Regions from separate parts of the Cupriavidus sp. FW306-1B-F12B genome, predicted to be linked through region 3. Evidence: predicted binding sites of a transcription regulator. Region 3 holds the regulator's gene; each other region holds the start of a gene.
What was found. Region 3 encodes FNR, which switches genes on or off when oxygen is low (the NO sensors DNR and NnrR bind a similar motif). Its sites were predicted from a motif close to TTGATNNNNATCAA; they were not measured.
Positions count from the first base shown of each region.

Region 1: the regulator FNR is predicted to act here: its motif matches at 6,642-6,655, upstream of ubiU (ubiquinone anaerobic biosynthesis protein UbiU).
Region 2: the regulator FNR is predicted to act here: its motif matches at 7,174-7,187, upstream of AC3WLE_RS07855 (OmpW/AlkL family protein).

Region 1 is NZ_JBYSXC010000004.1:43,440-52,968, reverse strand. Features, by position in the region: gene norR (nitric oxide reductase transcriptional regulator NorR) at 52-1,617, shown strand; gene AC3WLE_RS08460 (polyhydroxyalkanoate granule-associated phasin) at 1,770-2,198, shown strand; gene AC3WLE_RS08455 (histidine kinase N-terminal 7TM domain-containing protein) at 2,408-3,982, shown strand; gene ubiT (ubiquinone anaerobic biosynthesis accessory factor UbiT) at 3,992-4,456, opposite strand; gene AC3WLE_RS08445 (U32 family peptidase) at 4,453-5,385, opposite strand; gene ubiU (ubiquinone anaerobic biosynthesis protein UbiU) at 5,433-6,479, opposite strand; gene AC3WLE_RS08435 (NAD(P)H-dependent flavin oxidoreductase) at 6,747-7,916, shown strand; gene AC3WLE_RS08430 (hypothetical protein) at 8,011-9,405, opposite strand.
Region 2 is NZ_JBYSXC010000003.1:333,140-342,668, forward strand. Features, by position in the region: gene AC3WLE_RS07820 (acyclic terpene utilization AtuA family protein) at 1-831, shown strand, start outside; gene AC3WLE_RS07825 (AtuA-related protein) at 844-1,197, shown strand; gene AC3WLE_RS07830 (Bug family tripartite tricarboxylate transporter substrate binding protein) at 1,240-2,205, shown strand; gene AC3WLE_RS07835 (MBL fold metallo-hydrolase) at 2,392-3,438, shown strand; gene AC3WLE_RS07840 (NADPH-dependent F420 reductase) at 3,535-4,299, shown strand; gene AC3WLE_RS07845 (GNAT family N-acetyltransferase) at 4,324-4,713, opposite strand; gene AC3WLE_RS07850 (AMP nucleosidase) at 4,901-6,388, shown strand; gene AC3WLE_RS07855 (OmpW/AlkL family protein) at 6,466-7,110, opposite strand; gene leuA (2-isopropylmalate synthase) at 7,454-9,151, opposite strand.
Region 3 is NZ_JBYSXC010000018.1:88,031-97,559, reverse strand. Features, by position in the region: gene AC3WLE_RS26200 (heavy metal translocating P-type ATPase) at 1-700, shown strand, start outside; gene ccoS (cbb3-type cytochrome oxidase assembly protein CcoS) at 704-850, shown strand; gene ccoN (cytochrome-c oxidase, cbb3-type subunit I) at 1,006-2,454, shown strand; gene ccoO (cytochrome-c oxidase, cbb3-type subunit II) at 2,473-3,135, shown strand; gene AC3WLE_RS26180 (cbb3-type cytochrome oxidase subunit 3) at 3,139-3,303, shown strand; gene ccoP (cytochrome-c oxidase, cbb3-type subunit III) at 3,306-4,223, shown strand; gene ccoG (cytochrome c oxidase accessory protein CcoG) at 4,273-5,745, shown strand; gene AC3WLE_RS26165 (hypothetical protein) at 5,775-5,984, shown strand; gene AC3WLE_RS26160 (hypothetical protein) at 5,981-6,226, shown strand; gene fnr (fumarate/nitrate reduction transcriptional regulator Fnr) at 6,289-7,014, opposite strand; gene AC3WLE_RS26150 (sulfite exporter TauE/SafE family protein) at 7,093-7,851, shown strand; gene scpB (SMC-Scp complex subunit ScpB) at 8,420-9,274, shown strand; gene rluB (23S rRNA pseudouridine(2605) synthase RluB) at 9,280-9,529, shown strand, end outside.

The sequences.
Region 1 (9,529 bases), on a different contig from region 3:
TAATACCCTATACTTCTCGCGGTACTTATCACCCTGACGGTATTTTTAACCATGCTACCGAGCGCGATGTATCCCGAGTTGCTGGCCGACCTTGTCACCGACCTGCCGCATGCGGTGCGCCTGCAGCGGCTGGTCAGCATGCTGCGCACGCATTTCCGCTGTGGCGCGGTGGCGCTGCTGCGGCTGGAAGAAGACCACCTGCGCCCGGTTGCGGTCGATGGCCTGGTGCGCGATGCGCTGGGCCGGCGCTTTGCGGTCGGCCTGCACCCGCGCCTGGCCGCGATCCTGGCGCGGCGCGGGGTGACCTGCTTCCATCACGACAGCATGCTGCCCGACCCATACGACGGCCTGATCGACGAGCACGTCGGCGAGCCGCTGCCGGTGCACGACTGCATGGGCACCAGCCTGGCCGTGGACGGCCAGCCCTGGGGCGCGCTGACGCTGGATGCGCTGGCGATCGGCACCTTCGATGCCGCGGCCCAGGCCGAGCTGCAGCGGCTGACGGTGATCGTGGAAGCGGCCATCCGCACCACCCGGCTGGAAGGCGAGATCCGCGCACTGCAGCTGGCACGCGGCACGCCCGAGGCCGACGAAGGCACGGCCCAGCATGGCGACATCGGCGGCGAGATCATCGGCCAGAGCGAGGCCATCGCCAACCTGCTGCATGAGCTCGAAGTGGTGGCCGATACCGACCTGCCGGTGCTGCTGCTGGGCGAAACCGGCGTGGGCAAGGAGCTGTTCGCGCACCGGCTGCACCGCCAGTCGCGCCGGCGCGCGCAGCCGCTGGTGCATGTCAACTGCGCGGCGCTGCCGGAGTCGCTGGCTGAAAGCGAGCTGTTCGGCCACGCGCGCGGCGCGTTCTCGGGCGCGACCGGCGAGCGCCCGGGACGCTTCGAGGCCGCCGACGGCGGCACCCTCTTCCTCGATGAAGTCGGCGAACTGCCGCTGGCGATCCAGGCCAAGCTGCTGCGCACGCTGCAGAACGGCGAGATCCAGCGGCTGGGCTCGGACCGCCCGCGCCGCGTCAACGTGCGCGTGATTGCCGCGACCAACCGCAACCTGCGCGAGCATGTGCGCGACGGCTCCTTCCGCGCCGACCTGTACCACCGCCTGTCGGTCTACCCGATCCCGATCCCGCCGCTGCGCGAGCGCGGCAACGACGTGCTGCTGCTGGCCGGGCGCTTCCTGGAGCTGAACCGCGCGCGCCTGGGGCTGCGCAGCCTGCGGCTGTCAGGCGGTGCGCAGGCTGCGCTGCGCAGCTACCGCTGGCCCGGCAACGTGCGCGAGCTGGAGCATGTGATCAGCCGCGCGGCGCTGCGTGCCGTCAGCCGCGGCGCGGGCCGCAATGACATCGTGACGCTGGAGCCTGAACTGCTCGACCTCGACGGACTGGAAGTGCCCGCGGCACACCATGCCGGCGCCGGCATGGCCAGCGCGTTCGCCGCCCCGGCGCTTGCCGCAGGCATCACCCTGCGCGACGCGGTCGAGCAAACCCAGCGCGCCTGCATCGAACAGGCATTGAAGGACCAGGGCGGCAATTGGGCGCAGGCAGCGCGCCAGCTGGGTATCGATGCCAGCAACCTGCATAAGCTGGCCAGGCGGCTGGGGTGCAAGTAATTGACACACTAGGGTGCCAGGATGCCGGCATGGCGATGCGCGCCGTTACCGCATAAGCTAGTCCGGGTGTGCCGCCGCCCGCATCGCGGCATCGCCGTGTGCAGCAACTGCCGCCCCGCTGCGCGCACGCCCCACCACCGGAGATCCCCGTGATGATGACCGCAACGCAAGTCTTCTGGCCGCTCGGCTTCTGGCCGTTTCCCACCTTCTTCTCCGGCGCGCACCAGGTCGAGGCCATGCAGGCCGACCTGGCGGACAACTGGCGCCGCATGGCCGAGCTCAACCTGGAGTTCGCCCGCACCATGTATGAAGAATTGCAGTTCGATGCCATGGGCTCGATCCTCGCGCCGCAGCCAGAGGCCTTCTACGCGCGCGAGATTGCCTGCGAGCTGCCGCTGATCGGCGGCCCGCTGCACTATGCGTCGGCCATGCTGGAACTGTACGCGCGGACCCAGCAGAAGTGGATCGATGGCTGGGGCCACCTGCTGACGCGGGGCCTGATGCCTGACTGGCAAGGCATGCAAAAGGACGTCACCGACGTCCCCTTCTGGCTGGTCCGCGAAACCCCGCGGCCGGCATGACCCGGCCGCCCCCGCCTTGCGCCGTCGCGGCGATCATCCCGATCGGTTCGCCCGGCGCCAGGTAGTGGCGCGCGCGCGCCCCTTGCCTGCCACCTGTTGCATCGGCGCACCCACTGCCAAGCCAGCCGCGCAGCCCGGTATCATGCTGGCTGACGAGATCGCGGATCGCCGGAACCAACGCCCGGGTCTCGGGACGCGCTCCGCCTTCAATGCCCTCATATTCCCTGGTTCTCCTGCTTACCGTCGCCGTGGTCGCCTGCATCGGCATGGCCATCGCCACCTGGCCGCGGCGCGACGATCCGACCGTCCAGGCGTTCCTGGTGCTGGCATTCGGCGCGGCGACCTGGAGCGGCGGCCGCCTGCTCGAGATCAGCTCCACGGACCTGGAAGGGCGCATCCTGTGGGCCAAGATCCAGTACCTCGGGATCGTCGCCGTGCCGATCGGCTGGCTGGTGGCGATGGTGCACCTGAGCCGCCCGCGCTATGTGGTGCCCTGGTCCAGGCTGTGGCTGCCCGTGCTGGTGGCGGTGGTCACTGTGGTGATGGTCTTCACCAACGAGCGCCACCGGCTGATCTGGCCGCGCATCACGCTGATGCCTCCCGGCGTATTGCCGGGCGCGGTGTTCGACCACGGCATCGGCTATGCCGCGGTGGCGGCCTGGTCGTACCTGCTGCTGGGGGTGAGCCTGTATTTCCTGGTGACGGCTGAAGTGCCCAATGGGGCCTTGTCGCGGCGGGGCCGCGCCATCCTGGCGTCGGGCCTGGCCCTGCCCCTGGTTGCCAATGTCGCCTACCTCAACCGCTGGACCGGGCCGCTGGGCGGGGACCTGACGCCGGCGACGTTCTCGCTGATGGCGGTGCTGGTCTGGTTCTGCGCGCTGCGCACGCACCTTGACGATATCGGCCACTACGCCCGCCTGCGGGTGTTCGATGCCCTCAGCGAGGGCTGCGTGATCGTCGACAGCCACGGCGTCATCGTCGAATTCAACCCGGCCGCCGCGCAGCTTTGGCCGGCCCTGCGCCGCGGCGACCCCCTGCCCTCCGGCTGGGAAGCCGCGCTGCAGCACTCGCCTGCCGACACTGCCAAGCTCGCAGCCACGCCCTTCGTGCCGCCGGGCGCGCCCTTCGAGCTCACTGTGGAAGGGGTTGCCCGCCTGGACGGCAGGCAGATCGGCAGCCTGCTGTTTTTGCGCGACATCAGCCGCTTCCAGTCGCGCGAGCTGGCCCTGACCGCACGGCTCGGCCAGACCGAGGAACAGTTGTGGCAGGTGCAGGCCGACCTGGACATCGACGCCCTGACCGGCATCCGCAACCGGCGCTACTTCCAGCGCGAGTCGATCGCGGCCGTGACCCGGGCGTGCGAGCGCAACCAGGCGCTGGGCCTGCTGATCCTGGATGTGGACCAGTTCAAGCAATACAACGACCTGCATGGCCACGTGGCCGGCGACGACTGCCTGCGGCAGATTGCCGGCGCCCTGGCCCGCACGCTGTCCGGCGAGCAGTTCTGCGCCCGTCTGGGCGGCGAGGAATTCGCGGCGGTGCTGCCCGGCGCCACGCGTGAAGAGACCCGTGACGTGGCGCGCCGCATGGTGGCCGTTGTGCGCGATCTCGGCATCGCGCACAACGGCACGCCGGTGCAGCCGGTGGTCACCATCAGCGTGGGCGCGGTCTGGACCGTGCCGGAAGCGCCGCGGCTGGAGCCGCTGCTGCACCGCGCCGACAGCGCGATGTACCGGGCCAAGCGCGCGGGACGCAACCGCTTCATGCTGGACGGCGACGCCTGAGCGGTACGGCTACGACGCCGCACCTGCCCGCCCCACGGTGGCGCCGTGCAAGGCCACCAGCCGCGCCGCCGCCTGGCTGACCCATGCGGGCCGCGGCGCGGCGTCGAGCCAGTACTTGACCTCCAGGCCCAGCGCGGTATCGCCGCTGATCACCAGCCGGCGCTGGAAGAACAGCGTGTCGGTATCGGCCTCGCCGCCCAGCAGGCGCAGGTAGTCGACCGCGCAGGCGCGCAGCGTCAGCTCAGGCTCGGCGTCCGCTGCCGCGGCACGAAAGCGCCCGCCTTCGCAGCGGAACGGCACGGCCAGCCCAAGGTCCTGCACCGTCAGCAGGAAGGCGTGTCCGTCCAGTGCGGCCGGTGGCTCCAGCCATCCCGCCCGGCGCGCCAGCTCCAGCGCCGCCACCAGCGGCAGCGCCCTGGCACGGGCGGGCATGCGCCGGTGCACGCCCGCGATCAGCTTGTGCAGCGCGCTCATGCCCGGGCCTCCCAGGCGATGCCCGCGCTGCCGTGCCAGTAGCCGTTGCAGGGCTGGGCGCCGGCCGGGGTGATGCCGCTGCCAGCGGGTGCCTGTTCACCAGCACGAATCGCCGCGAGCTGTTGCACCACCTGCAGCGTGCCGGATGAGTGCGGACTCACACGCAGCATCCCCACGCCCATGCGCGCCATCGCCAACGCCTCTGCGCACAGGTCCAGGCAGGTGGCGCTCTGCGTCTGCACGCCGTTGAGCGTGAAGAACGCCTGCCCCTCGCCGGTGGCGGCCACCAGGCCGTCGGGATAATCCATGCAGCGGAACTCGCAACTGTCCTTGCGCAGGCGATGGTGGCGCGCCGTAAAGCAGCGCGCCGAGAACGCCAGCGGCAGCCGGCCCCAGACAAAGGCTTCCAGGCGCATGCCGGTGGGGCGCGCCGCTGCCAGCGCGGCCAGCGTTCCGCCATCCATCTCCACCGGCGCGACGCAGCCGGCCGCGCCCAGCCCGGCCAGCCACGCCAGCGTATCGGCGTGGTAGACATTGAGGTGGGGGCCGCCGACAAAGGGCCGCCCTGCCATGCAGCGCACCGCGCCCAGATCGTTGGCCTCGACCAGGTAGTCGTCCTGCGCGCAGGCGCGCCGCATCCAGGCGATATCGGTGTCGGACTCCACCAGCACCGGCGTCGACAGCACCACCTCCTTGCCGGCATCGCGCAGCATCTGCGCAATCTCCAGCCATTGCGCATGGCGGACTTCATGGCGGCGCGTACAGACGGTCTCGCCGAGATAGACGCGGTCGACCGGCGCATCGGCGACCGACGCATAGAACTGCATCACGGCCTCGCGCCGCCAGTAGTACAGCAGTGGGCCCAGGGCGATGCCGAAGTCGGGCATCGCTATGGTTTGCGGCATCGCGGCCGCGGCAATCTCTGGCATGGGAAGCTCCGTCATGGCCGGTTCAAGGCAGATCGATGTCATGGGTGTCACCGCCACGGCCGGTCGTAGGCGCCTTGCGTGACCTGGTCGCCTTCGGCATGGCGCCCCAGCGTGCTCTGCCACTCTTGCCGCGGCACGAAGCGCGCCGGATCGGCGCAGGCCGCGTCGATGGCCGCGCGCAGCACGCCGACCACATCGCCCACATAGCGCGGGCTGCGCTGCCGGCCTTCGATCTTGATGGCAGCGATGCCCATGTCGATCAGCGCCGGCAGCAGCGACAGCGCATTGAGGCTGGTGGGCTCTTCCAGCACGTAGCCGCGCTCGCCCTCCACCTCGAAGCGGCCCTTGCACAGCGTGGGATAGCCGGCCGGCTCGCCCGGCGCATAGCTGTCGATCAGGATGCCCGACAGCCGCGCCTGCATGGTCCCGTCCTGCTCGGTCCAGCGCACCGCGTGCGCGGGCGAGCAGACGCCCTTGTTGTTGGGCGAATCGCCGGTGGCGTAGGAGGACAGCAGGCAGCGCCCCTCGGCCATCACGCACAGGCTGCCGAAGCCGAACACCTCCAGCTCCACGCTGGTCTGGCGCGCCAGCTTGCCGATCTGCGCCAGCGACAGCACGCGCGGCAGCACCACGCGGCGGATATGGAAGCGCTCGCGCATCAGCTCGATGGCGTCGGCATGCGTGGCCGAACCCTGCACCGACAGGTGCAGCCGCAACCCCGGATGGCGCTCGCACGCATAGCCCATCAGGCCGGCGTCGGCCATGATGACCGCGTCGGCGCCAAGGTCCGCCGCCGCATCGACCGCGCGCTGCCATTGGGCCACCGCGCCCATCTGGGCAAAGGTGTTGATCGCGAACAGCACCTCGGCGCCGCGCGCGTGGGCTTCGGCCACGCCGGTGCGGATGTCGGCCTCGGTAAAGTTCAGGCCGCCGAAGTTGCGCGCGTTGGTGGCATCGCGCAGGCCCAGGTAGACCGCGTCGGCGCCGTGCTGCAGCGCCATGCGCAGGGCCGCCAGCGAACCGGCGGGCGCAACGAGCTGGGGCCGGCGCGGCACGTTCGCCGCGGTGGATGGGGCTGGGGAGACAGGGGTCATCGGTGATGGCGCCGGCGGCGGCGCGAAGATGAAGACAGCGGCCGATGCTAGCCAAGCGCTTGCAGCAGGGGCTTGACCGCGCGCAAACCCACGCCAACGGCACACCGCCCGCGTTGGCCTATGCCGGTTGGCGTAGGCCGATGGCAGGCCACCACCGCGCGCTTGACCTGCGGCAAACGCCGGCCCGTGCCGCTGTGCCACGCTTGCCCGGTCATCCACGCGGCTGGCCGCATGCCGGCCCCGCGCCCATCCTCTTCCGGAGATTTTATGAATCAACCCTGGCTCAAGCTGGCCGGCCGCCGCCTGCTGCCCATCGTGCAGGGCGGCATGGGCATCGGCATCTCGGCCCACCGGCTGGCCGGCGCCGTCGCGCGCGAGAACGGCGTCGGCACCATCGCCAGCATCGACCTGCGCCACCACCACCCCGACCTGATGGAACGCACCCGCGGCAGCCGTGACAAGCCCGCCATCGAAGCCGCCAACCTCGAAGCGCTGGATCGCGAGATCCGTGCCGCGCGCACGGCGTCCGAGGGCCGCGGGCTGATCGCCGTCAACGTGATGAAGGCGGTGGGCTCGCACGCCGCGCTGGTGCGGCAATCCTGCGAAAGCGGCGCCGATGCCATCGTCATGGGCGCCGGCCTGCCGCTGGACCTGCCCGAGCTGACCGCCAGCCACCCCAGGGTGGCGCTGATCCCGATCCTGTCCGAGGCGCGCGGCATCGGCCTGGTGCTGCGCCGCTGGATGAAGAAGGGCCGCCTGCCCGATGCCATCGTGGTCGAGCATCCGGCGCATGCCGGCGGCCACCTGGGCGCGGCCACCATCCAGGACCTGTCAGAGCCGCGCTTCTCGTTTTCGCGCGTGCTGGCCGAATGCCGCGAGCTGTTTGCGCAGCTCGGGCTGGCCTGGGACAGCATTCCGCTGATCCTGGCCGGCGGCATCGACAGCCATGCCAAGGTGCGCCACTGGCTGGGCGAGGGCGCCGCCGCGGTGCAGCTGGGCACGGCCTTCGCCGTGACCGAGGAATGCGATGCCCACCCGGCCTTCAAGCAGGTGCTGGCCACGGCGCGGCCCGAGACCCTGCGCGAGTTCACCAGCGTGGCCGGGCTGCCCGCGCGCGCGGTGCTGACGCCGTGGCTGTCGCGCTACCTGTCGAGCGAGTCGCGGTTGCAGCGCCGCGCCAAGCCGCGTGAATGCCTGGAGGGCTTCGACTGCCTGCAGGCGTGCGGGCTGCGCGACGGCATTGCCCGCATCGGCCAGTTCTGCATCGACCTGAAGCTGGCGCAGGCCGTGCGCGGCGACGTGGAGCGCGGCCTGTTCTTCCGCGGCCGGGGTGCGCTGCCCTTCGGCGAGGCGATCCGGCCGGTGGCGGAGCTGATGCATTACCTGTTGACGGGGGAAAAGCCTGCGGGGCTGACCCAAGCCCCGACACCAGCCTGACGCATGCCTGTCGTGCGTGCCGTAGCCAACGCCGCGCGAACAAGGCTCCCCTCGCCCGCTTGCGGGAGAGGGGTGGGGGAGAGGGCCGGAGTGTCTACGAAGTGAGGCGCGTCGGTATGCCGGCGCCTGCCCTCTCCCCCGGCCCCTCTCCCGCAGGCGGGAGAGGGGAGCAAACCGGCGGCATGGAAACCTTGTCAGCAATGCGCGGCGGTAATCCGCCGCGCTTCCTCATCTCCCGCATGCATCGCAACGCTCCCAGCAGTTGCCACCCCAGCCACGCATTGGCACCCGCCAGCAGCACGCCGCCAGCGCGGGCCAGCGGCGCCGGCGCCAGCGGCACCGCCAGCAGCAGGACGTAGGCAGCCAGCAGCAGCCATGCCTGCCGCCGTTGCCGGCCCGGCACGATGATGGCCTGCATGGCCGGCACCCGCGCGCGCGGCGGCAGCAGCCGGCGCAGGTGCAGCCAGGCCAGGAACGGCACGATCTTGCCGAGCATGGCCGTGACCGGCAGCACGCCCACGCCGACCAGCGCCATGGTGCCGGCCCACCATGCCAGCGGCAGCCCGGCGGCGGGCAGCACCACGGCCGCCGCCCCCAGCAGCGCCGCGCCTGCCATGCTGGCGCATGCCACCGGCCAGAGCAGCCACAGCGGATCATGGCGCCGCCGCGCGCACAGCGTGCCGGCCAGCCCGCATGCGCCCACCACCGCCACGAACGCCAGCCACACGAGCAGCACGCCATGCGCCAGTGCCCGGTGATCCGGCCACAGCATTGCCGCGGCGCTGAACAGCGCCAGCGGCAACCAGTGCGCCATGGGCAGCCAGCGCCCGATCGCCGCCGGCAGGCGCGGCGACTGCCAGAACATCGGCAGCACGGTGGTGGCCACGCCGGTCACCAGCGCGGCCAGCCAGCCGCCCAGCGCCCACGCCATATGCAGGCCGAGCCAGCGCGCCACCGGCACGCGCCACCAGCCGCCGAAGGCGCCGGCCAGCACCATGCCGCACAGCACCGCGACCATCAGCGGCGCGCCGATGCCGGCAAGGGTGCGCGTGGTGGCATCCACTGCGGCCACGCGCCGGCCCGCAGCCAGCAGAATGGCGCCGGCCAGCAACAGGATCACCGCCACGGCCGCCGCCGCCTGCATCGCCACAGGTTCGCCGCCGAGCAGGCCGATGGCCAGGGCGGTGGCCACGCCCGCGCCGGCCGCGGCCATGAACGGCGCAAGCAGCCCCGCACCCGGCACGGCCACGCCGGCCACCACCGGCATCATCTGGAACAGCGCGCCCACCATGACCGGCAGCAGCATGCCCAGCGCCAGCACATGGACCGCCACCAGCGCCAGTGGCGCAAAGCGGTCCGGCAAGCCGCCGGGGGGACCGGCAGCAAGCAATACCCCGGCCGCGGCGCCAAGCCACGGCGCCGGCATCAGGCAGCCGAACACCACTGCCAGGCGCGGGGCGCGTTCATAGTCGAAACTGGCTGCCTTCACGCCTCGCCTCTCCTCATCAATGTTGACCGGATGCTAGGCCAGGGCAAGTCGTGTGGATTTGACCGCAGCCAAGTCCGACGATGTATCCCCGCGCCATGCGGTGGGAGCGATATGTCACGACGTG
Region 2 (9,529 bases), on a different contig from region 3:
GCAGTGGGGCCGGCGATGGCGCACTTTGGCTGGTCGTGGGACGACTGGGACCGGCTGGCCGCCGCGACCATGGCCGGCCACCTGCTCGAATGCGGGGCGCAGGTCTGCGGCGGCTACTTTGCCGATCCCGGCATGAAGGACGTACCCGATGTGCATGCGGTGGGCTTCCCGATCGCGCAGCTGGCCGAGGACGGCGGCATCGAGATCTTCAAGGCCGCCGGCACCGGCGGCTGCGTCGACCTGCGCACGGTCAAGGAGCAGCTGCTGTACGAGGTCCACGATCCGGCCGCTTACCTGACGCCCGACGTGGTCGCAGATATTGGTACGGTCACGGTCACGCAACTGGCCCCCGACCGCGTGGCGGTGCGCAATGTGCGCGGCCATCCCCGCCCGGCGCAGCTCAAGGCCAATGTGTTCAGCCACGGCGGCTGGCTGGCCGAGGGCGAGATCTCGTACGCCGGCCCCAATGCCGCCGCCCGCGCGCGGCTGGCCGCCGACATCCTGCGCCGGCGCATGCAGTTGCTGGGCCATGAGGCACCCATCCGCTTCGACCTGATCGGCGTGCTCAGCGTGCTGGCCGACGATGGCGGCGCCATGTTCGCCCAGCGCCAGCCGCATGAGCAAGCGGCGCAGGACGTGCGCCTGCGCGCCGCGTTGGCGCATCACGACCTGGCGGTGGCGCAGGCCCTGCAGCGCGAGGTCAATGCGCTCTATACCTGCGGCCCGGCCGGCGGCGGCGGCGTGCGCACCGCGCAGCGCGCGCGCCTGAATGCGGTGTCGTGCCTGGTGCCGCGCGAGGCCGTGACGGCCACGCATTCCTTCATTGCCTGAAGAGGTCCGACCATGACTGACACTGCCGCGCTCTACCAGTTCGCCCACGGCCGCACCGGCGACAAGGGCAACCGTTCCAACATCAGCGTGATCGCCTACGACGCGCGCGACTACGACCACCTGGTCGAGCACGTGACCGAGGACGCCGTGCGCGCGCTGTTCCGCGAGCGCCGGCCCACGGCTGTCACGCGCTACCTGGTGCCGTCGCTGCAGGCGATGAACTTCGTCCTCGACGGCGTGCTCGATGGCGGCGTCAACGACGCGCTCAACCTCGACACGCACGGCAAGGCGCTGTCGTTCCGCCTGCTGCAGCTTGAGATCCCGGTGCCGCCTCGGCTCGCGTCCGGCACCGCGGATAGCCACTGATCCATCGCTTCACACCAACAACGATTTCACCAGGAGACCATGATGTACCCATTTCTCAAGCCACTGGCCGTTGCCGCGGTTGCGCTGGTCCTGCCCGCGGGGCAGGCCTGGGCCGAGTTCCCGGACAAGCCGATCCGCTTCGTGGTGCCGTTCGCCGCCGGCAGCGCCACCGACCAGCTGGCGCGTGCCATCGGCCAGGCCATTACCGTGGACAGCAAGGTCACCGTGGTGGTCGACAACAAGCCGGGCGCCAATGGCTTCATCGCCGCGTCGGACGTGGCCAAGGCCGCGCCGGACGGCTACACCGTGCTGATCAGCACCAACACCACGCATGCGGCCAACGAGCACCTGTTCAAGAAGCTGCCCTACGACCCGGTCAAGGACTACGCGCCGATCACCGCGCTGGGCCGCGGCGGCCAGATCATGGTGGTCAACCCGCAGGTGCCGGCCAAGACCGTGGGCGAGTTCATCGCGCTGGCAAAACAGCAGCCGGGCAAGCTCAGCTTCGGCAGCGGCAGCTCGTCGTCGCGCATTGCCGGCGAGCTCTTCCAGCAGATGGCGCATGTGGAGTTGCTGCACGTGCCGTACAAGAGCAACCCGCTGGCCATCACCGACCTGCTCGGCAACCAGATCCAGATGATGATCACGGACACGGCCACCGGCCTGCCGCAGGTCAAGAGCGGCAAGCTGCGCGCGCTGGGGGTGTCGGGCAAGGCGCGCTCGCCGCTGGCGCCGGACGTGCCCACCATCGACGAGGCCGGCGTCAAGGGCTACGAGATGAGCTACTGGTTCGCGGCCTATGCGCCCGCCGGCACGCCGCAGCCGGTGGTGGCGAAGCTCAATGCGATGATGGTCAAGGCCGCGCGCGGCGATACCGCGGCCGGCTTCTACAAGTCGACCGGCACCGAGGTGTTCACCAGCACGCCCGCGGAGCTGGCGAAGTTCCAGTTGCAAGAGTCCGGCAAGTGGGGGCGCATCATCAAGGCGGCGAATATCCAGCCGGAGTGAACGCAGGGCAGCGCAAGCTCCCATGCATGGAAGACGGGGCCAAACGGCCCCGTTTTTTACGCAGAAGTAGGTACGCTTTGGTGCTTGCGGCCTTGATGGGCAAGGGCCGGCTAAGATATGCCTGGCCGCGCGGCCTTGCCGCTCCGGCCTACTCCTCGACAATACCAACCAGAACAGGAACAGGATATGAAGCAGCAGTCCGTGGTGTGCCATGCAACCTTACAGCCGGGCCGTCGCCCGGGGCTGCGCCAGGCCGTATTGCGTGCCGCCATCGCCGTCACCATGGGGGCCACCGTGCTTCCCGCCATCGCCACTGCGCAGACCGCCACGCCGCCGGCGCAGCAGAAGACCCAGGTGCCGGGCTACTACCGCATGATGGTCGGCCAGCTCGAGGTCACGGCGCTCTATGACGGCTACATCGACCTGGACCCGAAGATCCTCAAGTACACCAGCGCGCGCGAGGTGCAGAGCCTGCTGGCGCGGATGTTCGTCGAATCGACGCCGGGCATGCAGACCGCGGTCAACGCCTACCTGATCCATACCGGCAGCCACCTGGTGCTGGTCGATACGGGCGCGGCTGCCTGCTTCGGGCCCACGCTCGGGCGCATCGGCGAAAACCTGCGCGCGGCGGGCTACGCGCCGGAACAGATCGACACCGTGCTGCTGACCCACCTGCACGGCGACCACGCCTGCGGCCTGGCCGCCAACGGCAAGGCGGCGTTCCCGAACGCAACCGTCTATGTCGACAAGGCCGATGCCGACTACTGGCTCAGCGAAGCCAATGCCGCCGCCGCGCCGAAGGAGGCGCAGGGCCTGTTCGCCATGGCGCGCGCCGCGGTCGCGCCGTATCAGGCGGCGCAGCGCTTCCGGCCCTTCAACGGCGGCGCCGGTGTCGAGCCCGTTCCCGGTGTGCGCGCGGTGCCGGCCAATGGCCATACTCCGGGCCACAGTGGCTACCTGTTCACCTCGGGCAAGGACAGCCTGCTGCTGTGGGGCGACATCGTGCACAGCCATGCGGTGCAGTTCCGCCGCCCGCAAGTGGCGATCGAGTTTGACGTGGACAGCAAACAGGCCGTGATCACGCGCCAGCGCATCCTGGCCGATGCCGCCAAGGGCCGGCTGTGGGTGGGGGGCGCGCATATGCCCTTCCCGGGCCTTGGCCATGTGCGCCGCGATGCGGCCGGGTATGCATGGGTGCCGGCCGAATTCGGTCCGATCCGCAACGACCGCTAGCCGTCCACGCACGGCCATCGCTTTTCGCCTAGAGTCATCCCAGCGGCCCGTATGACGTACGGGACGGATGGTCGTGTCCACTGCGGAGGATTTGCGATGAACGCCAAGGCATCCCGCTTCGATCCTGCCCGCCGCCGCTGGCTTGGCGCCGGCGCCGCGGCCCTGGTGCTGGCCGTGCCCCTGCCGCGCGCCGCGCGCGCCCAGCCTGGCCCGGCGGCCAGCCGCGAGGCCGCCGCGCAGCGTATCGGCGTGATCGGCTCGGGCCGCATCGGCGGCACCGTGGGCGGGCTGTGGGTCAAGGCCGGACACCCGGTCCTGTTCTCGTCGCGGCACCCGGAGGCACTCAAGCCGCTGGTCGAAGAATTGGGTACGCTGGCGCGCGCCGGCACCGTGGCCGAGGCCATTGCGTTCTCTGACGTACTGTTCCTGGCCACGCCCTACGGCGCGTTGCCGCAGCTCAGCCGCGACCATGCCGATGCCTGGCGCGGCAAGATCGTGCTCGATGCCACCAACGCCTATGAGCACCGCGATGGCCCGATCACCGAAGAGGTCAGGCGTGACGGCATCGGCATCACCACCGCGCGCTACCTGCGGGGCGCGCGCGTGGTGCGGGCCTTTAACTTCATGGGGGCGGCACAGTTTGCCAGCGAGCACCACCGGGCGGGCGGCCTGGTGGCGGTGCCCATCGCCGGCGACGACAAGGCCGCGCTCGATGTGGCCGCGCAGCTGGTGCGCGATGCGGGATTCGAACCGGTGGTGGTGGGGCCGCTGGCCAGCGCGGATCGCTTCGCTCCGGGCGGGCCGCTGTTCCGGCAGGTGGGTACGGCCGAGGAGTTCCGGCGCAAGATGGGCGCCCGCTGACGCTGCGCCGGGCGCGCTGGCGGATCAGGGCCTGCGCCGCTCCATTGCCACCATCGACGGCGTAAAGCCGAGCTGGCCGAAGAATGCGGCTTCGGAGGAACGCGCCGCGCGCAGCATCCAGGTGATGTCGGGGTCGTTGCCCACGATGTGCCGCACCAGGGCGCGGCCGATGCCGCGCCGGCGGTGGCTGGGCGCGACCGCAACCATCGACAGGAAGCCGTCGCAGACGTCGTCGCACAGCGCGCGGGCAAAGCCGACGATCTCGCCGTGCTCCACCGCGACGACCACGCGTTGGGAGTTGGCCACCAGCCGTGCGAATTTCTCCGGGCCGCCAACCCGGTGGGCCCAGCCGTTGGCGATCAGTAGTTGTCTGGCTGCCTCGATGTCGTCGGGCAACAGGTTACGGATTTCCATCGGCGGCTCTCCCAGTAAAGCGTGTACGGCCCCTCGCCGCCCCTTGCCACCAGGGGCGCCGCGAGTCGAGAACGGCACGGGAACCCGTGCCGCGCAATTGGCGGAGTGTAGCGAGCGGGCGCGGGCGCGTCAATTTGGCTTCCGGCGGGGTCGGGTGCTGCTCACGCCGGCGCGCCGGCGCGGTATCATGGCCTCCATGAACGCCCCCGTCTTTTCCTCCGCACATCCGGCCGACCAGCTTGCCGAGTTCACCGACGCGGATGCGGCGATCGCGCGCATCCGCGACATCTACGAAGCTTCTGTCGGCGCCGTGCGCGCGCGCTTCGATGCCTTCGCCAGCGGCAAGCCGCTGCCCTCGGCCGCGCATGCGTGCTATCCGTACCTGGGCATCTCGGTCAACATCGAGACCATGGTCACCGACAGCCGGCCGTCCTGGGGCACGGTGGCCTACCCGGGCGTTTATGGCACCACCGTGACTCGCCCCGACCTGCTGGCGGACTACTACCGCGACCAGATCGAGCGGCTGATGCGCTATCACCGCGTGCCGGTGGTGGTGGGGCTGAGCCGGCGCCCGATCCCGCTGCCGTTCGTGATCGAGGCTTCGACCACCGACATCAGCTACACCCAGGCGCGCGAGCTGGAGGCATCGTTCGTGCTGCCCGAGCTGAGCCGCATCGACGACGGCATCGCCAACGGCACCTATGAGCCGATCCCGGGCGAGGCCTGGCCGCTGTCGCTGTTCCCGGCCGAGCGCGTGGACCTGGCCCTGCAGCGGCTGTACCACTACACCGGCACGGCACCGCAGCATTTCCAGCGCTTCGTGCTGTTCACCAACTACCAGCGCTATGTCGACGAGTTTGTCGAGCTGGGCCGGGGCCTGATGGCCAGCAGCGACGGCGGCGGCTACACCCGCTTTGTCGAACCCGGCGACGTGATGCAGGAACTGGGCGGCGCGGAACCCGACGACGCCTCGCGCCCGCGCGCGCTGCCGCAGATGCCGGCCTATCACCTGGTGCGCGAAGACAAGCTGGGGGTGACGCTGGTCAATATCGGCGTGGGACCGTCCAACGCCAAGACCATGACCGACCACCTGGCCGTGCTGCGCCCGCATTGCTGGCTGATGGTGGGCCACTGCGGCGGCCTGCGCCGCTCGCAGCAGCTCGGCGACTACGTGCTGGCGCACGCCTATGTGCGCGACGACCACGTGCTCGACCACGACTTGCCGCCGTGGGTGCCGGTGCCGCCAATCGCCGAGATCCAGGTGGCCCTGCAGGAGGCCGTTGCGCGCGTGACCGGGCTGTCCGGCAACGAGATGAAGACCCGCATGCGCACCGGCACGGTGGTCTCGACCGATGACCGCAACTGGGAGCTGAAGTCCAAGTCGCTGTATGCGCGCTTCAACCAGTCGCGCGCGATTGCCATCGATATGGAAAGCGCGGCGGTGGCGGCCAACGGCTTCCGGCTGCGCGTGCCCTATGGCACCTTGCTATGCGTGTCGGACAAGCCGCTGCATGGCGAGCTCAAGCTGCGCGGCATGGCCAACGCCTTCTATCGCCAGCGTGTCAGCCAGCATATGACCATCGGGCTGGAGGCGATCCGCATCCTGCGTGAGAACGGAGTCGAGCAGCTGCATTCGCGCAAGCTGCGCAGCTTTGATGAGCCGGCGTTCCGGTAGGTCGGCACCCGCGCTCATCCGGAAAAGCAGAAGGCCGGCGCCTGATTGGCGCCGGCCTTTTGCATGGCACTGCAGGATCAGAAGCGATACCCCACCCCCATGCTGAACAGCCACGGATCCAGGTTCACCTTGGACACCTTGACATCGCCGGCCTTCACATCGCTCGACAGCCAGATCTTCTTGATGTCGGCGTTGAGGAACCAGTTCTTGGTCAGCTTGTAGTCCATGCCGATCTGCAGGGCCGGGCCCACGCTCCAGCTATCGAGCTGCAGCGCGTTGTTGGCAATGTTCTCGCCCCAGATGCGGGTGAAGTTCAGGCCCGCGCCGACATACGGGCGGAAGGTGCCGTTGGGGATGAAGTGGTACTGCACCAGCAGCGTCGGCGGCAGATGCTTGAAGGTGCCGACCTTGTTGCCGTCCAGGTAGACGTTCTGCTTCTGCGGCACGGTCAGGACCAGTTCGGCTGCGATGTTCGGCGTGAAGAAGTAGGTGACGTCGAACTCGGGAATCCACTTGTTGTTGACCGTGATGCGGTCCGAGGGGCCGACGCCGCCGACAGGGTCGGAGCTGTTGGCCATGTCGAGATAGGTGCCGCGCAGGCGCACCATCCAGTTGCCCTGCGCATCGTCCGCGGCGGCGGCAGGGGTGGCGAAGGCGCCCAGCATGGCGCAGGCGGCGATGGCGGAACAGGTGACCCGGGTGCGAAGAGAGAGTGTTTTCATGAGGTTCTGCTTGGTCTGGTATCAAATCCGGACCCAGTTTGGCCGAGCAGGTCGGGCTGGGCTTTGACCCAAAACAAGTAGCAGGGAACGGGGCCGGCGCGCGTGGCGCAGGCGCTACAGCGAGGAAGGCGCCGCGGTGCCAGTTGCGCCGGCGCTTCTAAACACATGCGGAATTATTCGTGGCGCGGTGCGATGCTGCCCCTTACGCTGTGCGAAAGATCCGAGCACGCATGCAGCGTGTGCGGATCGGCACCGAGCATGTCGTGGGCGTCCGCAAGGGCGTCTTTCCGGGTGTGCCCCGTGGGGGCGGGGCACACCGGTTTTCTTGCGGCGGCTTGCGGTGTCAGGCCTCGGCGGCCTCGGCGGACTGCGGGGCCCGTGCTGCGCCAGAGCCGGCCTGCAGGTGCCGGTTCACGCCCGAGATCACCGCGCGCAGCGAGGCCGTGACCAGGTTGGCGTCGATGCCGGCGCCGAACCCTGTCGGCGAATCGCCCACGCGCACTTCCACGTAGCAGGCCGCGCGCGCATCCGCGCCGGCGGTCATCGCATGCTCGTGGTAGTCCATCACGCGTACCGGCAAGTCCAGCGCATTGACGAAGGCATCGATGGGCCCGTTGCCGGTGCCGCGCACGCTGCATGGCTTGCCGTCGCGAACCATCCGCACTTCGATCTCCGTGGCACCGCCGCTGTCAGACACCAGCTGGTGCGATACATAGCGCAGCGGCGTTTCCTGCGTCAGGTACTCGCGCCGGAACAGCCCATAAAGATCATCGGCACTCGCCTCGAGCCCGGTGTCGTCGGTCATGGCCTGCACCGCGCGGCTGAATTCGATCTGCAGGCGGCGCGGCATGTAGATGCCATGCACCTGCTCCAGCAGGTAGGCCATGCCGCCCTTGCCGGACTGGCTGTTGACGCGGATCACCGCGTCATAGCTGCGGCCCAGGTCGGCCGGGTCGATCGGCAGGTAGGGCACTTCCCAGATGCCGTCCGGCTGCTGCTGTGCAAAGCCCTTGCGGATCGCATCCTGGTGCGAGCCCGAGAACGCGGTGAACACCAGGTCGCCCACATACGGGTGGCGCGGATGCACCGGCAGCTGGTTGCAGTGCTCTACGCACTGGCGCACCGCGTCGATATCGGAGAAGTCCAACCCGGGTGCCACGCCCTGCGTATAGAGGTTGAGCGCCAGCGTCACCAGGTCGACATTGCCGGTGCGCTCGCCGTTGCCGAACAGGCAGCCTTCGACGCGGTCCGCGCCCGCCATCAGCGCCAGCTCCGCGGCGGCCACCGCGGTGCCGCGGTCGTTGTGCGGGTGCACTGACAGCGCGATGTGTTCGCGCCGTGCCAGGCGGCGGTGCATCCATTCGACCTGGTCGGCGAACACGTTGGGCGTGCTGCATTCGACCGTGGTCGGCAGGTTCAGGATCATCGGCCGGTCCGGGCCGGCCTGCCAGGCGGCAGAGACGGCGTTGCTGACTTCCAGCGAGAAGTCGAGCTCGGCCAGGCTGAAAGTCTCGGGCGAATACTCATAGGTCCATGCCGTGCCAGGCATGGCATCGGTCAGCGACCTGATCAGGCGCGTGCCCGAGACCGCGACCTCCTTGATCTCTTCACGCGAGGCATTGAAGACGATGCGCCGCCAGGCCGGCGCGATCGGGTTGTACAGGTGCACCGTGGCCCGCGCTGCGCCGCGCACGGACTCGACGGTGCGGCGGATCAGGTCTTCGCGCGATTGCGTCAGCACCACGATGTTGACGTCTTCGGGGATGCGCTGCTGCTCGATCAGCATGCGCACGAAGTCGAAATCGGTCTGCGAGGCGGCGGGGAACGCCACTTCAATTTCCTTCAGGCCGATTTTCACCAGCTGCTCGAAGAAGCGCAGCTTGCGCGCCGGGTTCATCGGCTCGATCAGGGCCTGGTTGCCGTCGCGCAGGTCGGTGCTCATCCAGCGCGGTGCGCGCGTGATGGTGCGGGCGGGCCAGGTGCGGTCAGGGATGTCGACGGTGGTGGCGGGCTGGTACTTGGTGGCGGGATTGCCGAGCATACGGGGTCTCCTTCCTCGCTAAGGGAAGTAAAGGAAAAACGGAAAAAACGGTGGCGAAAGGCTGCCGAACTGCCACGGGGCACTAGGCCCGGCAACCGGTCGATAGGCTTAGCAGTAGCGAGGAAGCGCGCAGGGCGCGGCCCGATGCCAGGGCAGCCAGCACGCGCGCGCGGGCAGCGATGCGGGACGCATCGGCAGCCTGGCTGAGTGTGCTGGTGTAACGGTTCATCGTGCCTGGAGGAGGAGGGCCGGGGCCGCTCGTGGTTGGTGCGCATCCGGCAGGAGCCGGATGACTGGCAAAGGTTAGTCGACAAGGCCGGCCCCGGTCAAGCGTGGGGAGCGCCGGGTGCGAACGTGGCCCGATCGGGGGACTGCCAT
Region 3 (9,529 bases):
GCGGCTCGGCCGCGCCGACTTTGTCGCGGCGCTGGCGCCCGACAGCGGCCAGGCACCGGACACCTGGCGCAGCGACGCGGACCATCCTGGCGCCACCGTGGTGTGGCTGGGCGCGCCAGCGGGTCCGCTGGCGCGCTTCGTCCTGGCCGATGTGGAGCGGACGCAGACGCCGCAGTTGCTCACGCGGCTGCGCGAACTGGGCGTGCGCTGCCACCTGGTATCGGGCGATCACGCCGAAGCGGTCCACTGGTGGGCATCGCACTTCGGCATAGCCTGCGTGGCCGGCGCGGTCACCCCGGAAGGCAAGCGCAACTACGTCGCGCGGCTCCAGCAGGGCGGGGCGGTGGTGCTGGCCGTGGGCGATGGCATCAACGATGCGCCGGTGCTGGCGCAGGCCCAGGTGTCGATCGCCATCGGCAGCGGCGCGCCGCTGGCCCAGGCCGGTGCGGACGCGGTGCTGACGCACGGCGGCGTGGCCGAGATCGCCACCGCATTGGCGGTGTCGCGCCGGACGCGCCGGGTGGTGCGCCAGAACCTGGGCTGGGCCTTCTTCTACAACGTGGTGGCCATCCCGCTCGCAGCGACGGGGCTGGTCACGGCCTGGATGGCCGGCATCGGCATGTCGCTGTCGTCGTTGCTGGTGGTGGCCAATGCCTGGCGCCTGCTGCGCGCCGGCAAGCCGCGCCACAAGGGAGTCTGACTGATGGAAACGCTTTACCTGCTGGTGCCGATGAGCCTGGTGCTTGTCGTGGTCATCGCGGGCGCGCTGTGGTGGGCCCTCCATGCCGGGCAGTACGACGACCTGGACCGGCCCGCCGAATCGATCCTGCTGGACAACGACAAGCCATGAACCTGCCGCGCGGCGCGCCCTCCGACCGGGGTCCAGCACGCAGGTTCCATGCATGCCCTGAGCGACTTGATAAAGATCAACGCACACGCAGCATGGTTTTTCTAAAGTCACACTGTCAGTAGGTTTTTTCTTTTCTCTAAGCTTTGGGGGTCTGAATGGATGTCACTGCCGCGTCTTCACGCGTCGACACCTTCAATTACGGCGTCGTAAGACAGTTCGCTGTCATGACGGTAGTCTGGGGGATCGTCGGCATGGCCGTCGGCGTGCTGCTGGCAGCACAGCTGATCTGGCCCGAACTCAATTTCAACACACCCTGGCTGTCGTTTGGCCGGCTGCGGCCGCTGCATACCAATGCGGTGATCTTCGCCTTCGGCGGCAGCGCGCTGTTCGCGACCTCGTACTACGTGGTTCAGCGCACCTGCCAGGCCCGCCTGTTTTGCGGCCCGCTGGCCGCGTTCACGTTCTGGGGCTGGCAGCTGGTCATCGTCGCCGCCGCCATCACGCTGCCGCTGGGGATCACCAGCTCCAAGGAATACGCGGAACTGGAATGGCCGATCGACCTGCTGATCACCGCGGTCTGGGTGGCCTACGCGATCGTGTTCTTCGGCACCATCGTCAAGCGCAAGACCCGGCATATCTACGTCGCCAACTGGTTCTTCGGCGCCTACATCCTGACCATCGCGCTGCTGCACATCGTCAACAACATCGAGATACCGGTGTCGCTGTGGAAGTCCTACTCGGCCTATGCCGGCGTGCAGGACGCGATGATCCAATGGTGGTACGGCCATAATGCCGTGGGCTTCTTCCTGACCACCAGCTTCCTGGGGATGATGTACTACTTCATTCCCAAGCAGGCCGAGCGCCCGATCTACTCCTACCGCCTGTCCATCGTCCACTTCTGGGCGCTGAACTTCACCTACATGTGGGCCGGCCCGCACCACCTGCAGTACACCGCGCTGCCGGACTGGGCACAGTCGCTGGGCATGGTGTTCTCGCTGATCCTGCTGGCGCCGTCGTGGGGCGGCATGATCAACGGCATCATGACCTTGTCGGGGGCCTGGCACAAGCTGCGCACCGACCCCATCCTGAAGTTCCTGGTGGTGGCGCTGTCGTTCTACGGCATGGCCACGTTCGAAGGCTCGATGATGTCGATCAAGACCGTCAACGCGCTCTCGCACTACACGGACTGGACCATCGGTCACGTGCACTCGGGCGCGCTGGGCTGGGTCGCGATGATCTCGATCGGCTCGCTCTACTACCTGATCCCGCGTCTGTTCGGCGAGAAGCAGATGTACAGCGTCAGGATGATCGAATGGCACTTCTGGATCGCGACCATCGGCGTGGTGCTGTATATCGCCTCGATGTGGATCGCCGGGGTGATGGAAGGCCTGATGTGGCGCGCCACGCAGCCTGACGGCACGCTGACCTATGCCTTCGTCGAAGCGGTCAAGGCCAAGTACCCGTTCTACCTGATTCGCTTGCTGGGTGGCCTGTGCTTCCTGTCCGGCATGCTGCTGATGGCCTACAACGTGCTCAAGACCATCGTCGGCAAGCCCGCAGTGGATGCGCCGATTCCGGCCAGCATCACTGCCTCTGCCCACTGATCAATCCAGGATAGAAAGATGTCCGACAAACAACGCTTCTTTTCCCACGAAACGCTGGAGAAGAACATCGGCTGGCTGATCATCTGCACGATCCTCGTGGTCAGCATTGCGGGTCTGGTCCAGATCGTGCCGCTGTTCTTCCAGCACTCCACCACCGAGCCGGATCCGGGCATCACCCCGTATTCGCCGCTGCGGCTGATGGGCCGCGATATCTATATCCGTGAAGGCTGCGTCGGCTGCCACTCGCAGCAGGTCCGCACGCTGCAGGCCGAGACCGAGCGCTACGGCCACTTTTCCACGGCGGGCGAGTCGGTCTACGACCACCCGTTCCTGTGGGGCTCCAAGCGCACCGGTCCCGACCTGGCGCGCGTGGGCGGGCGCTACTCGGATGACTGGCAGCGCATCCACCTGCGCAATCCGCGCGACGTGGTGCCGGAATCGGTGATGCCATCGTACCCGTGGCTGGAAAGGGCCGAGCTGCCCACCAACGACATCCAGGCCCGCATGCGCGCGCTGGTGCGCCTGGGCGTGCCGTACACGGATGCCGAGATCGCCAAGGCACCGGACGAGCTCAAGGGCAAGACCGAAGAAGATGCGCTGGTTGCCTACCTGCAAGGCCTGGGCACCAACCGCCGCAACGTCCGCGTGGATTCCGCCGCGGCCGCGGCACCCAAGGAGTAAGCCATGGCCATGATCACTGCCATTGCGACCGTCGTGTCGATGGTCGTCTTCCTGGGGATCTGCTGGTGGGCCTGGTCCGCCGGCCGGCAGGCCGCCAACCGGGAATCCGCCATGCTGCCGTTCGCGCTGCCTGACGAAACCACGACAACATCGAGCCGGAACACCTAGCCATGAGCGATTTCATTTCCGAATTCTGGAGTTATTACATTGCCGCTATCGCGCTCATCGGCATCGTCTGGTGCGTGTGGCTGCTGTTCTCGCAACGCAAGGTCGCCAAGACCGCCGGCGGCACTGAAGACACCGGCCATGTCTGGGACGGTGACCTGCGCGAGCTGAACAACCCGTTGCCGCGCTGGTGGATGTGGATGTTCCTGCTGGCCTGCATCTTCAGCCTGGCCTACCTGGTGCTGTACCCGGGACTGGGTTCGTATGCCGGCGTGCTGAAGTTCTCCACGCAGGGCGAACTTGCCGCGCACCGCGCGGCGCAGGAGAAAATGCAGAACGAGATCTACGCCAAGTACCTGAAGATGGACGTCAAGCAGGTAGCGGCGGATCCGCAGGCGCGCGAGATCGGCCAGCGCCTGTTCCTGAACTACTGCGCACAATGCCACGGCTCGGACGCGCGCGGCAGCCGCGGCTTCCCGAACCTGACGGACAGCGACTGGCTCTATGGTGGCGAACCCGACATCATCCAGCAGACCATCACCAAGGGCCGCAATGGCGTGATGCCGCCGTTTGCCGCGGCCATCGACGCCAAGCAGGCGGGCGACGTGGCGCAATACGTGCGCTCGCTGTCGGGCCTGTCGTCGGACCCGATCCGTGCGTCGCGTGGCGAGGGCGCCTTCAAGACGACCTGCGTGGCATGCCACGGCGCCGGCGGCAAGGGCAACCAGGCGCTCGGCGCGCCCAACCTGGCGGACAACGTCTGGCTGTATGGCAGCTCGGAAGGCAGCATCGTCGACGCCATCCTGAAGGGCCACAACAACCACATGCCCGCGCATGAGGAGATCCTGACGCCTGAACGCATCCGGATGCTGACGGCCTATGTCTGGGGTTTGTCCAACACTGGGGGCGGAGCCGGGCAATGACCGACGACTCATGTGAGCGGGCGCTGGCAGCTCGCGGGAGAGCATGCCCATGAACGCACCCGGGACCGAAGAAATGGCCCGGGCGGCCGACCTGCAACGGTCGGCCGCTGCGCCGGGCGAGACCTCTGACGAAACGCTCTACGAGGTCCGCCGCAAGATCTACCCGCGCTCGGTGACGGGCGCCTTCTCCAGCTGGCGGGTCTGGCTGGTGATCCTGACCCAGCTGATCTACTACGGCACGCCCTGGCTCCAATGGAATGACCGCCAGGCCGTGCTGTTTGACCTTGGCGAGCGCAAGTTCTACATCTTCGGGCTGGTGCTGTGGCCGCAGGACGTCATCTACCTGGCGGTGCTGCTGGTCATCTCGGCGCTGGCGCTGTTCCTGTTCACGGCGATCGCGGGGCGGCTGTTCTGCGGCTATGCCTGTCCGCAGACGGTCTACACCGAGATCTTCATGTGGATCGAGCGGCGGGTCGAAGGCGACCGCATCGCCCGCATCCGGCTCGACGGCGATCCGTGGAGCCTGCGCAAGTTCCGTCTCAAGGCGACCAAGCACTTCCTGTGGGTGCTGATTGCGCTCTGGACCGGCTTTACCTTCATCGGCTATTTCGCACCGATCCGCGAACTGGGCGGCGAGGTGCTCAGCCTGTCGCTGGGGCCGTGGCAGTCGTTCTGGATGCTGTTCTACGCGTTCGCCACCTGGGGCAATGCGGGCTTCATGCGCGAGCAGGTGTGCAAGTACATGTGCCCGTATGCGCGCTTCCAGAGCGTGATGGTGGATCGCGATACCTATGTCGTGACCTACGACGTCGGCCGCGGCGAGCCGCGCGGCAGCCGGTCGCGCAAGACCGACCACCACAAGGCGGGGCTTGGCGACTGCGTCAACTGCAGCATCTGCGTGCAGGTGTGCCCGACGGGCATCGATATCCGCGACGGCCTGCAGTACGAGTGCATCGGCTGCGGCGCCTGCATCGACGCCTGCGACCAGGTCATGGACAAGATGGCATATCCGCGCGGCCTGATCCGGTACACCTCGGAAAACGCGATGCGCAAGGGCTTGTCCGCGGCGGCATCGCGCAAGCGCCTGCTGCGCCCGCGCGTCGTTATCTATTCCGTGATCTGGGTGGCACTGCTGGCCGGGTTCATGGCTTCGATCGCGCTGCGCACGCCGCTGAAGGTCGACATCATCCGCGACCGTGGTGCGCTCGGCCGTGAAGTGGAAGGCCGCTGGATCGAGAATGTCTATCGCCTGCAGCTGATCAACACCACCGAAGCGCCGATGCAGATCAGCGTGCGCGCCGACAGCGACGAATTGAAGAACCTGACGGTGGAATACGACAAGCAGGCCGAATCGCTGGCGCCGACGTCCAACCGGTTGCTGCCGATCCGGATCCGCGTGCCGATCGAGGCCGCGGCGCAGGGCACGCACAAGATCAACGTGACAGTGACGAGCGAAGGCACGGAGCGGGGGCATGCCGAAATCCGGCAATCCACCAGTTTCATCGTGCCGCGCGATTTGTGAAGCTAGTCGTCAAGATGAAGGGGGACAAGATGAGTCAGCAAGGCAATCCGTGGTGGAAGGAGCCGTGGCCGTGGCTGTTGATGAGCGGCCCGCTGGTGGCGATGGTGGCGTGCGGCGTGACAATCTGGCTGGCATCCGCGCATCCGGACATGCCGGTGCAGGGTGCAACGCGCCATGGCCTGGTGGTCGAGAAGGTCGACGCCGCGCCGCCCAAGGCTGCCGCTGTGAGGCAGCCATGAGGTTGCGCTGGCTGATGTGGGTACTCTGGCCGGCGTTCCTGATGGCTGGGTTTGCGACCGCGACGGTGTTTTCGGTGGTGGATCCCGGTGACCTGAGCTTCTTCGGCCAGCCGATCGAAGCGTCCCGCGAATCGGTCTACACCATCGGCTTCCTGATGGCCTGGGTGTTCTGCGCGTTGTCCAGCGGACTGACGCTCTACACCATGCCGACGCGGCTCAGCGATACCGACGAACTGGAGTAAGCGGGCTGCCGTGAGGCCTGCGCTGTCATGGCCGGATGCGGCCATGACAGCGCCTTGGCCGCTTAGCAGGAGCGGCTGTAGAGTTGCTTGATGCCGTCGATGTCCACGAGCTTGACGTGGCGCTGGCGAATCTGGATCAGGCCGGCTTCGGCAAAGCGAGAGAACAGGCGGCTGACGGTTTCGAGCTTCAGGCCCAGGTAGCTGCCGATCTCTTCGCGGCTCATGCGCATCACGAACTCGGACGCCGAATAGCCGCGCGCCGACAGGCGCTCAGAGAGGTTGATCAGGAAGGCGGCAAGGCGTTCCTCGGCGCGCATCGAGCCCAGCGTGACCAGCATCAGTTGGTCATGCGTGATTTCCTTGCCCATCAGGCGCAGGAACTGCTGCTGCAGCGACGGCAGGTCTGCCGACAGCGATTGCAACTCGCTCATGCGGACCACGCAGACTTCGGTGTCCTCCAGCGCGGCGGCATCGGAGGCATGCTGCATCTCGCCCAGCCCGTCGAGACCGACAATTTCGCCGGGCAGGTGGAAGCCGGTAATCTGCGAGCGGCCGTCTTCAGTGGTGACGTGGGTCTTGAGCGTGCCAAAGCGCACGGCATAGACCGCGGTGAGCGGATCGCCCATGCGATACAGGGTTTCACCCTTGTGCACACGGATGCGTTCCTGAACCAGCGTGTCCATCTTGGCAAGGTCTTGCTGCGACATGCCGACCGGAAGGCACAGCTGCCCCATCGCACAGGTGGAGCAGCGGGGTGACATCTCGGTAATGGGAATGGAGGTGAGCAATTGGAACCTGCTAGAAATGGCAGCGAGGGCGCGATAAGGACATTTTACCGTGCGATGTGATGTGGTAGGGAGTGAGAATTGACATTTGGCGTACTGATCAGCGTTTTTCTGCTGGCTTTGCTGGGCGGGGTCCACTGCGCTGCCATGTGCGGCGGCGTGGCGCTGGCCGTGGAGCAACGCCGCGGGGCGGCGGCCACGATCAGTCTTGTGCCCAGCCGTGCCGCCTGGCTGGGCGAGTTGCTGATAATGCACCTGGGCCGGATCTCGACCTATATGCTGCTTGGGGCCGCGCTGGGCGCGGTCGGTGCTTCGGCGTGGAAGCAGGACTATCTGCCGGTGCAGCGCTGGCTGTTCGGCGCAGGCAGCGTCATGCTGCTATGGTCGGGCTGGCGGTTGCTGCGCGGCAACACTTTTACCGTCGACTGGCTGGAGCGGCTGGCGGCGCGTGCCGGCGCAACGGTGGCGCGCCGGCTGGCTGGCGTGGCACGCGGCATGCCGTCGTTTGTGCGCGCACGCGGCGGCCTGGCGCGGCGATATGGCGTGGGCCTGGCGTGGGGACTGGTGCCGTGCGGCATGGTCTATGGGGCGCTCACGCTGGCGCTGCTGGCGGGAAATGCGGCGTCCGGCGCACTCGTGATGGGCGTGTTCGGGCTCGGCACACTGCCTAACCTGCTGGTGCTCTCCGGCCTGTCGGGCTATTTGCGTACGCTGTCGCGACGTCCCGGCGTGCGCCTGGGTGCCGGCCTGGCGGTGATGGCGTTCGGCGGCCTTGGCATTGCGCGAGCGGTGCTGTTGCCACATTCGCTGGCCGAGCATGGATTCTGCCTGGTGTTCTGAGGCGCCGGCGCCGCGCGGGCAACGGATGATGGTTGCAGGCGGGGGCGGGAATGCCATACAATCGCCAACATTGCGGTATCGCGCGGCGTCTTGTGAGCCGCGGTAAGCAGCGGGCGAGCAGCGCCAGGCGGCCTTCATACCAGAAGGCGAGTTCAGGGCAGGGGAAGCGGAAGGTTTTCGATGCCCGTCCCGTCCCCAAAGTCCATCCGGTTCAAAAGATCTGGTTCAAAAGTCCGGCTGGCACTGCGGTGTTGGCGATGCCGGCCTTGCTCCCGATACCCGTTTTTCTTGCGTCCGAGGCCTTCAGTTCGCTGACAGCGACGTCCGATATGTGCGGACGCGCTACGCAAGAGGTTCGCTGGCTGGCCCATAACGGCATGCGAACGATCTCCTGCCGGAACGCCCGGCAACTCGATGCAAAGATAGGGAAGTGCACGGCTTGGATGCAGCAGGTATCCGGCTAGCTGCGCAATGAGATGGCGGTGGCTTTCGCACCGCTGTATCCAAAATCTCCGGTGCCCCGGATCCGTCCGGGAGCAGGTGCAAAGACAGGCTGCACACCATCAACATGAATACCCAAGAGGCGAAGATCGTCCTCGAGACGGCGCTGATCTGCGCGCAGGAACCGCTGCGCGTCAATGATCTGCGGCGGCTGTTTGACGACGACGTCGGCGCAGACACCATCCGCGTGCTGCTTGATGAACTGCGCCAGGACTGGCGGCCGCGCGGCGTGGAACTGGTGGCGCTGGCCAGCGGCTGGCGCTTCCAGAGCCGGCCGGAAATGCGTGAATACCTGGATCGGCTGAATCCTGAAAAGCCGCCAAAATATTCGCGCGCGGTGATGGAAACACTGGCGATCATTGCCTACCGGCAGCCGGTGACCCGCGGCGATATCGAGGAAATCCGCGGCGTGACGGTCAGCACGGAAGTCATCAAGAAGCTTGAGGACCGCAGCTGGATCGAGGTGATCGGACACCGCGACGTGCCGGGCAGGCCGGCGCTGTATGCGACCACCAAGGCGTTCCTGGACGATCTTGGCCTGCGTACGCTGGATGAGCTGCCGCCGCTGGAAGATGCCCAGGCGCAGGCGCAGGCAACCCTGCTGGAACAGCAGGCCATCAATTTTGAAGACCTGGCTGCAAACAAGGCGGCCAGCGCCGACGAAGAGGCTTTTGCCGACCCCGCCGCGCACGCAGCGGATGTGGCTGAAGCATCCGTCGCAAACGAAGCCGAGACGACCGGCCCGGTCGACCAAGGCGCCAATGGCTTTGACGCGCAACCGCTGCAAGCTGCAGCCGACGATGCCGCCGAGGCCGCTTCCACCGAACCAGCCGCACCCAATCCGGACGGGGCGCGGGGCGATTTGCCGGACAACGGCACCCCGCCGCACCCGAGCGAGCACGACGAGCGCGTGCCGAACTGAACAACATGCAACATCCGATAGTGAATATCTTGTCTGATTCCGTTGAGCAAGACACCCGCAATGCGGGCGCACCCGCCGACACCGGCGCCGCAGAACCCGGATCGGGCAGCGAAGCCGCGCCCCGCCGCAAGGGGCTGCGCCGCGGGCTGAGGAACCTGGTCGCATCGCGCCGCCAGGCACAGGACCGCGGCGAGGGCGCCGAAGGCGCCGGCGGCCAGGCCGATGCCGGTGAAGCGGGCGCCGCACAGGCGGCGG